Regions from separate parts of the Streptomyces sp. NPDC090442 genome, predicted to be linked through region 2. Evidence: riboswitches for the same ligand, from Rfam matches in the RefSeq annotation. Region 2 holds a riboswitch; each other region holds the start of a gene.
The links. A riboswitch is a leader RNA that binds a small molecule or an ion and turns the genes downstream of it on or off. The one in region 2 is predicted to bind magnesium.

Region 1 (2,263 bases), on a different contig from region 2:
CGACGCTCTGCGGGCGTCGTTCGGTCAGTGACCGTACCGTTGCGCGCCGATATCGGCCGGACCCTGCGGCCATGCTGCTATTTCTAACACTCCCGGGGCGGGGCTGCCCATGGATGCGCGGCGGTCTGTTACGGAACGTGATCGAGGGGCGGCTCGCGCACCTCACTCCTCGGTGCTGGTGCGGGGTGACCCCTCGGCCCAGGGCGCGGGTCCGGGCGGTCCGGCCTGAGGGGTGGGAGTCGCGGGAGGCACCGGCGGGGGTTGGTGCCTGGTTGGCACGGTCGAGGGCCCCGCCTGGGGCTTCCCGGTCGCGGAGTCCGAGGTGTGTCGTTCAACTCGGCCCGATCGGCGCGTGGTTGTCCCGCTCGTCACCCCAACCGCTGGGTGGTGGCGCCGGATTCGCCGACGTGTCCGCCGTCAAGGTTCGGTCAAGTAGTTGCGTCAATGTGCAAGTAGACCGGTATGCTGCTGGACGTTCGAGAAAATCGAAGGCACCTCGTTCGGTGAGGCGTCTGCACGGACACAGGCCACTGACCCCACGACGTCGAGAGACGCCCAGGTTCAGGACAGGTCTCCCCGGATTAAGGGGTGACCCCAAGTGGCTGCCCCGGCAAGGGGATTACGCCGTGGAGTGCCAAAGCTCTGACGAGTAGGGGTGAGCCGGCCCGCGCGCCGGTCCGCTCCTTGCCGTGTCCGTCATGGCGCCCCGGGCGCCCCGGCCGGGAGGAGGCGAGAGACATGGACGGCCATTGCAGTAGTCCGGGCCACAGTTGGCCCCGCATCCGTATGTCCTCGTTGACCTCCGGCACGCGGTAACACCCCTCGTCTCCACGCCCGCTTCCGCCCGCCCGCGGCCCCACCGGTACGGCTTCCCCGCCGTCCCGGTACCCGGGCTGCCCACCCGCGGAACGGTGCCGCCGCGTGCCCCCGAACCTCCCCCGGACGGGGGACCGGGAGGCCGTCATGACCGAACTGTCCACCACCGCACCGCCCACCCCGACGCCGTCCTCCGCGGTCCTCGACGAGGCGCACACCGGCGACATCCGGGGCGCGCTCGGCACCATCCGGCAGGGCGACACCGCCCCGCGCCGGGGCCTGTCGGCCAAGCTCAAGACGCTGTTGGCGATCGTCGGTCCGGGCCTGATCGTGATGGTCGGCGACAACGACGCCGGCGCCTTCGGCACCTACACGCAGGCCGGCCAGAACTACGGCACCAGCCTGCTGTGGACCCTGCTGCTGCTCGTCCCCGTGCTCTACGTCAACCAGGAGATGGTGCTCCGGCTCGGCGCCGTCACCGGGGTCGGGCACGCCCGGCTGATCCTGGAGCGGTTCGGGAAGTTCTGGGGCGCGTTCTCGGTCATCGACCTCTTCCTGCTCAACGCCCTCACCATCGTCACCGAGTTCATCGGCATCACCCTCGCGGTCGGCTACCTCGGGCTGCCGAAGGTGCCGAGCGTGCTGGTGGCGGCGGCGATCGTGGTGATGGCCGCCTCGACGGGCTCGTTCCGCCGGTTCGAGCGCACCGCGATAGCCCTGTGCGCGGGGTCGCTGCTGCTGGTGCCGATCTACTTCATCGTGCACCCGCCGGCGGCGCAGATGGCGCACGACTTCGTCGTCCCGGGCCTGCCGCACCACTCCCAACTGTCGGACGTGATGCTGCTGATCATCGCCATCGTGGGGACCACCGTCGCCCCCTGGCAGCTCTTCTTCCAGCAGTCCTACGTCATCGACAAGCGCATCACCCCGCGCTTCATGCGCTACGAGAAGGCCGACCTGTGGATCGGTATCGCCGTGGTGGTCGTCGGCGCCGCCGCGATGATGGGGTTCTGCGCCGCCGCGTTCGCAGGGCACGGCGAGTTCGGCAACTTCACCGACGCCGAGGACGTGGCCGCCGGCCTGACGAAGTACGCCGGTCGGACCGCCGGTGTGCTGTTCGCCATCGCCCTGCTGGACGCCTCCATCATCGGTGCCTCGGCCGTCTCGCTCTCCACCGCCTACGCCATCGGCGACGTGCTGGGCCTGAAGCACTCGCTGCACCGCGGCGTGCGCAGCGCCAAGGGCTTCTACGCGGTCTTCGCCGGGCTCATTCTGGCCGCCGCGATCATCGTGGTCATCCCCGGCTCCCCGCTCGGGCTGCTCACCGAGGGCGTGCAGACCCTCGCCGGGGTGCTGCTGCCCTCCGCCTCGGTCTTCCTGCTGCTGCTCTGCAACGACAAGGCCGTGCTCGGGCCGTGGGTCAACGGCCGGGCGATGAACGTCTTCA
Region 2 (2,263 bases):
CCCGGGGCGGAGGTGCCGCCGTAACGGGCGAGTTGGGCGGCGTCCTGCTCGTGGTCGATGTCCATGGCATCGTCCACGGTGACAATGCCGATCATGCGGTGGTCCCGGTTGATCACGGGAACAGCCAGCAGATCGTAGCGACGGACGGACTCGACGACCTTCTCGTCAGGGTCGTCGGCGCGCACGGTGACGGGGCCGCGGTGTATCAGCTCGTCGACCGAGGCGTTGTCGGCGGCCAGGACCAGGTCACGCAGGGAGACGGAGCCACGCAGACGGCCCGCGTCGTCGAGGACGTAGACCGCGTAGATCGTCTCCTTGTCCGGCGCGGTGGTACGGATCGTGCGCAGGGCCTCGGCCACGGTCATGCCCGCGGCGACGGTGGCGTACTGCGAGGTGGCGGCCGCGCCTGCGGTGCCCTCCGGGTAGCACGCGAGGCGCAGTATGTCATCGCGCTCGGCCTGGGCCAGGGACCGCAGCAACCGGCGCTGGCGTTCCGGGCTGAGTCGGTTATACAGGTCGGCCCGCTCGTCGGAGGGCAGCGCGGAAACCAGTGACACCACCGCGGTCTCGGGCATCGCGGCCAGGACGGCGTCCTGCTGCGCGTCCGGAAGCTCGACGAACAGACGAGCCTGGTCCTTGGCCGGAGCCGGCGTCAGGACGGCGGCCAGCCGCTGCGGTGAGCTGTCGCAGAGGACGTCGGCGATGTCGGCCGGCGGCGCACTGCGCATCAGCCTTGTGAACGCGTCGCCGTCCGGCCGGTCCAACAGGGCACGGGCGTAGAAGAATATGTCCTTACGATTCATGGGAAAACCTCTTCGGAGTTATCCGCAGGGCGCGCCGAGCGAAAATTGGGCATGCTCGGTGAACACCCGTAGGTGAGCGTCCTATTTGTGGCAGCGCAAGCGCCGGGAAGTATTCAGTCGGACCCCGGACAGCCCGGAAGGACCGCGGAGAACGGGTGTGACCGAGCAGTGATCAGCAGCCAGCGGAAGGTGACGACGTACTGACGCATGACGAATCACCGCTCCGAGAACCGGCGGAGTCTTTTCGCATCGTCGTCACCTCCTGCTGCTCAAGGCGCACGGGGGCGCCGTGGGAACACGCACAGAGGCAAGGAGAAGGCGCTCACAAAGAGCCCCGGCACCTCTCTCGACAGAGCTTTAGCACTGCACGGCGTGCCCGCCTCGCGGGAGCCACTTGGGCTCAACCCTTAGTCCGGGAAGAGCTGTCCTGAACCGGGGCGTCTTTCGACGTTTAGGGTCAGTGGCCTATGTCCGTGCAGACGCCTCACCTAACGAGGTGCATGCGTCAGAGACCCTACAAACCCTGCCGGGAAAAGGTCAACCCTGAGTCAAGATCTGCTGGGAATTCTCAAAATGATGATCTTCGAGGTGACGGGATTGCTCAGGGGTTGTTGATCCGAGGGCTCCGGGCCGGCTCCATCGAAGCCATGGGGTGCCGGTTCTCGACATCGGTAAGGAGCTTTCGGTGGCGATCGAACCGCTCTCCCGAAAGTGATGGCCGCCACGGCATCGCGGACGGAAACGGCATCCGAACCGGCCGGTGTTCCGGGGCATCCTGTCGTAGCGGTGAAGCCGACGCTGCGCACCATGTGGCGCACCCGAGGACGGATCACAAGGTACGGGTTGTACGGGGACGCGACCTTCTCTTGTCCAGAGGAGTAGCTTGTCGACGTAACGCCATGCAAGGATCTTCGGCGGTCGGCGGGATGTCGGGCTCGTGAGGGGCGATCTCATGGCGGAAGTCGCGAAGTCGGCGCCTTTATGGGGCGTTGGCCGCTCGTACTCCAAGGGGGACGTAGTGGTCTACCAAGGGAAGCAATACGTCTGCGTTGACGCGCACAGGTCAGTCGCTCATTGGATACCCGGGACCGTTCCCACGCTCTGGGCTGAGGGCGCTCGCCAATAGCCCATCGCCCCCCGGTGCAGTGGTCGACGTTGCGTGCAGCGGAGTACGTCCGGCTCAACTCCGGCACTAGGAGTTGTCTTCAAATGTCACGCCCACATCAGGAGTTGAGGCGAGGGTGACGGCTGCTTGGAAGGACTCGGCGGTTTTGTCGTAGCGGGTGGCGATGCCGCGCCATTGCTTCAAGCGGTTGAAGCAGCGTTCGACGATGTTGCGCTGTTTGTAGAGTTGCTTGTCGAAGGTGGGTGGGCGTCCGCCGTGGCTGCCCCGCCGAAGAAGCGCCCGGCCCGGTCCGCATACACGGACAAGACCACGGGACCGCCGCACCGCACCACCC
Region 3 (2,263 bases), on a different contig from region 2:
CGGCGACCAGGCCGGCGTAGACGGCGTAGAAGCCCTTGGCTCCCTTGATGCCGCGGTGCAGGGAGTGCTTCATCCCGAACACGTCGCCGATGGCGTAGGCGGTGGACAGGGAGACGGCGAAGGCGCCGATGATCGCCGCGTCCAGCAGGGCGATGGCGAAGAGCACTCCGGCGACCTTGCCGGCCTTGGCCTCGATGCCGGTGATCAGGCCCGCGGTGTCGGTGAAGTTGCCGAAGCCCTTGGTGCCGGCGAAGGCGGTAGCGACCAGGCCCATCATGGCGGCGGCGCCGACGATCACGATGGCGATGCCGATCCACAGGTCGGCCTTCTCGTACTTCATGAAGCGCGGGGTGATGCGCTTGTCGATGACGTAGGACTGCTGGAAGAAGAGCTGCCAGGGGGCGACGGTGGTGCCGACGATGCCGATGATCAGCAGCATCACGGTGGCCAGCTCGCCGTTGCCGCCGGGGATGGTGGGAATGACGAAGTCGTGCGCCATCTGCGAGGTCTTGGGGTGGAGCATGAAGTAGAGCGGGACCAGGAGCAGCGACCCGATGCACAGGGCGACGGCGATCCGCTCGAAGCGGCGGAAGGAGCCGGTGAAGGCGGAGGCGATGATGATGGCGGCGGCCAGGATCACCGAGCCGGTCTTGGGCAGGCCCAGGTAGTCGGCGGCCATGGTGATGCCGATGAACTCCGTGACCAGGGTCAGCGCGTTGAGCAGGAACAGGTCGATGACGGAGAAGGCGCCCCAGAACTTGCCGAACCGCTCCAGGATCAGGCGCGCGTGGCCGACCCCGGTGACGGCGCCGAGTCGCAGCACCATCTCCTGGTTGACGTAGAGGACGGGAACGAGCAGGAGCAGGGTCCACAGCAGGCTGGTGCCGTAGTTCTGGCCGGCCTGGCCGTAGGTGGCGAAGGCGCCGGCGTCGTTGTCGCCGACCATCACGATCAGGCCGGGGCCGACTATCGCGAGCAGCGTCTTGAGTTTGGCGGAGAGCCCCAGGCGCGGGGCGGTGTCGTCGACCCTGATGGTGCCGAGCGCACCGCGGATGTCACCGATGTGGGCGTCGTCGAGCACCGCGCTGGACTGCGGCGGAGTCGATGGCGTGGCAGTGGTGGTGGTCAGGTTGGTCATGGAAGTCTCCCGTCCCCCAACGGGGGAGGTTTGGGGCACGCGGCAACGATCCCCCTGCGAACGCGCAGCACAGCGCCCCGGCACGGCAGGTGGCCGCACGGGTGCGTGGGGGGAGGGTGCCTATATCGAGCAGGAGGTTGTTACTGCGTACCGGAGGTCGAAGAAGACATCGGAGAAGACATACGCATATGGGGCCGACTGTGGCCCGGACTACTGCAATGGCCGTCCATGGTGTCTCTCGCCTCCTTCCGGCCGGGGCGCACGCGGGCGCCAAACGGACACGGCAAAGAGCAGGCCGGTCCACGATGACCGGCTCACCCCAACTCGTCAGAGCTTTGGCACTCCACGGCGTAATCCCCGTACGGGGGAAGCCACTTGGGGTCACCCCTTAGGTCGGGGAGACCTGTCCTGAACCTGGGCGTCTCTCGACGTCGTGGGGTCAGTGGCCTGTGTCCGCGAAGACGCCTCACCGAACGAGGTGCCTCTGTTTCTTCTCTTCGAACGGCTGAAATCCTACCCCCGTACTTGCATGGATACGCAACTCTTTGACTCAACCTTGACCGGCGCCGCGCGGTCTGACTGGCGGAGGTGGGCGGACGAGTCGCCATGCCTGGGAGTTGTGGTGGGACGGGCGCGCGTGCCTGGACTGCCTGGCCGGCGATGCTCAGCTCAACTACTCCTGGGGGAAGACTGGTTGACGCGCAGTCGGCGACCGGGAGAGCACGTCGTGGTCAAGCGGGTTGCCCGAGTCCTTCACGTTGCGGGAGCAGGGGCTCCGGGGTCGTCGTCGGGCTCCCCCGGCCAGTGCCGCACGCCGCGGAGCACGTCCAGGAACGCCCGTTCCGCGGGGGACAGCAGGCGGTCGCGGCGGTGGACGAGGCTGATCGGGCGGGGGCGCGGGGTCGGGGTGACGGGCAGCGCGGTGAGGGTGCCGGCGCGCAGTTCGTGGACGACGGCGTGTTCGGAGATCAGCGCCAGGCCCACGCCGGCCGCGACGCACTGTTTGACCGCCTCCGGGCCCCAGGTATCCGCACGCGGGACGGCGCCCAACTCCCGGTCGGCCAGCACGCGTTCCTGAAGCGCACGGGTCTGTGGACCCGGTTCGCGGAGCAGGAGGCGGGCGCC

Region 1: it holds a riboswitch for magnesium, as region 2 does, so the genes downstream of both, ACIQU6_RS15725 (NRAMP family divalent metal transporter) here and mgtE (magnesium transporter) in region 2, are expected to answer to the same signal.
Region 3: it holds a riboswitch for magnesium, as region 2 does, so the genes downstream of both, ACIQU6_RS19905 (NRAMP family divalent metal transporter) here and mgtE (magnesium transporter) in region 2, are expected to answer to the same signal.

The regions. Positions count from the first base shown of each region.
Region 1 is NZ_JBIVXW010000019.1:23,128-25,390, forward strand. Features, by position in the region: gene ACIQU6_RS15720 (SpoIIE family protein phosphatase) at 1-73, opposite strand, end outside; M-box (ykoK) riboswitch at 489-662, shown strand; gene ACIQU6_RS15725 (NRAMP family divalent metal transporter) at 964-2,263, shown strand, end outside.
Region 2 is NZ_JBIVXW010000061.1:12,170-14,432, forward strand. Features, by position in the region: gene mgtE (magnesium transporter) at 1-803, opposite strand, end outside; M-box (ykoK) riboswitch at 1,138-1,306, opposite strand; gene ACIQU6_RS32860 (carbohydrate-binding protein) at 1,756-1,929, shown strand; partial or broken gene ACIQU6_RS32865 (transposase) at 1,996-2,196, opposite strand.
Region 3 is NZ_JBIVXW010000026.1:118,627-120,889, reverse strand. Features, by position in the region: gene ACIQU6_RS19905 (NRAMP family divalent metal transporter) at 1-1,138, opposite strand, end outside; M-box (ykoK) riboswitch at 1,450-1,623, opposite strand; gene ACIQU6_RS19900 (aldehyde dehydrogenase family protein) at 1,892-2,263, opposite strand, start outside.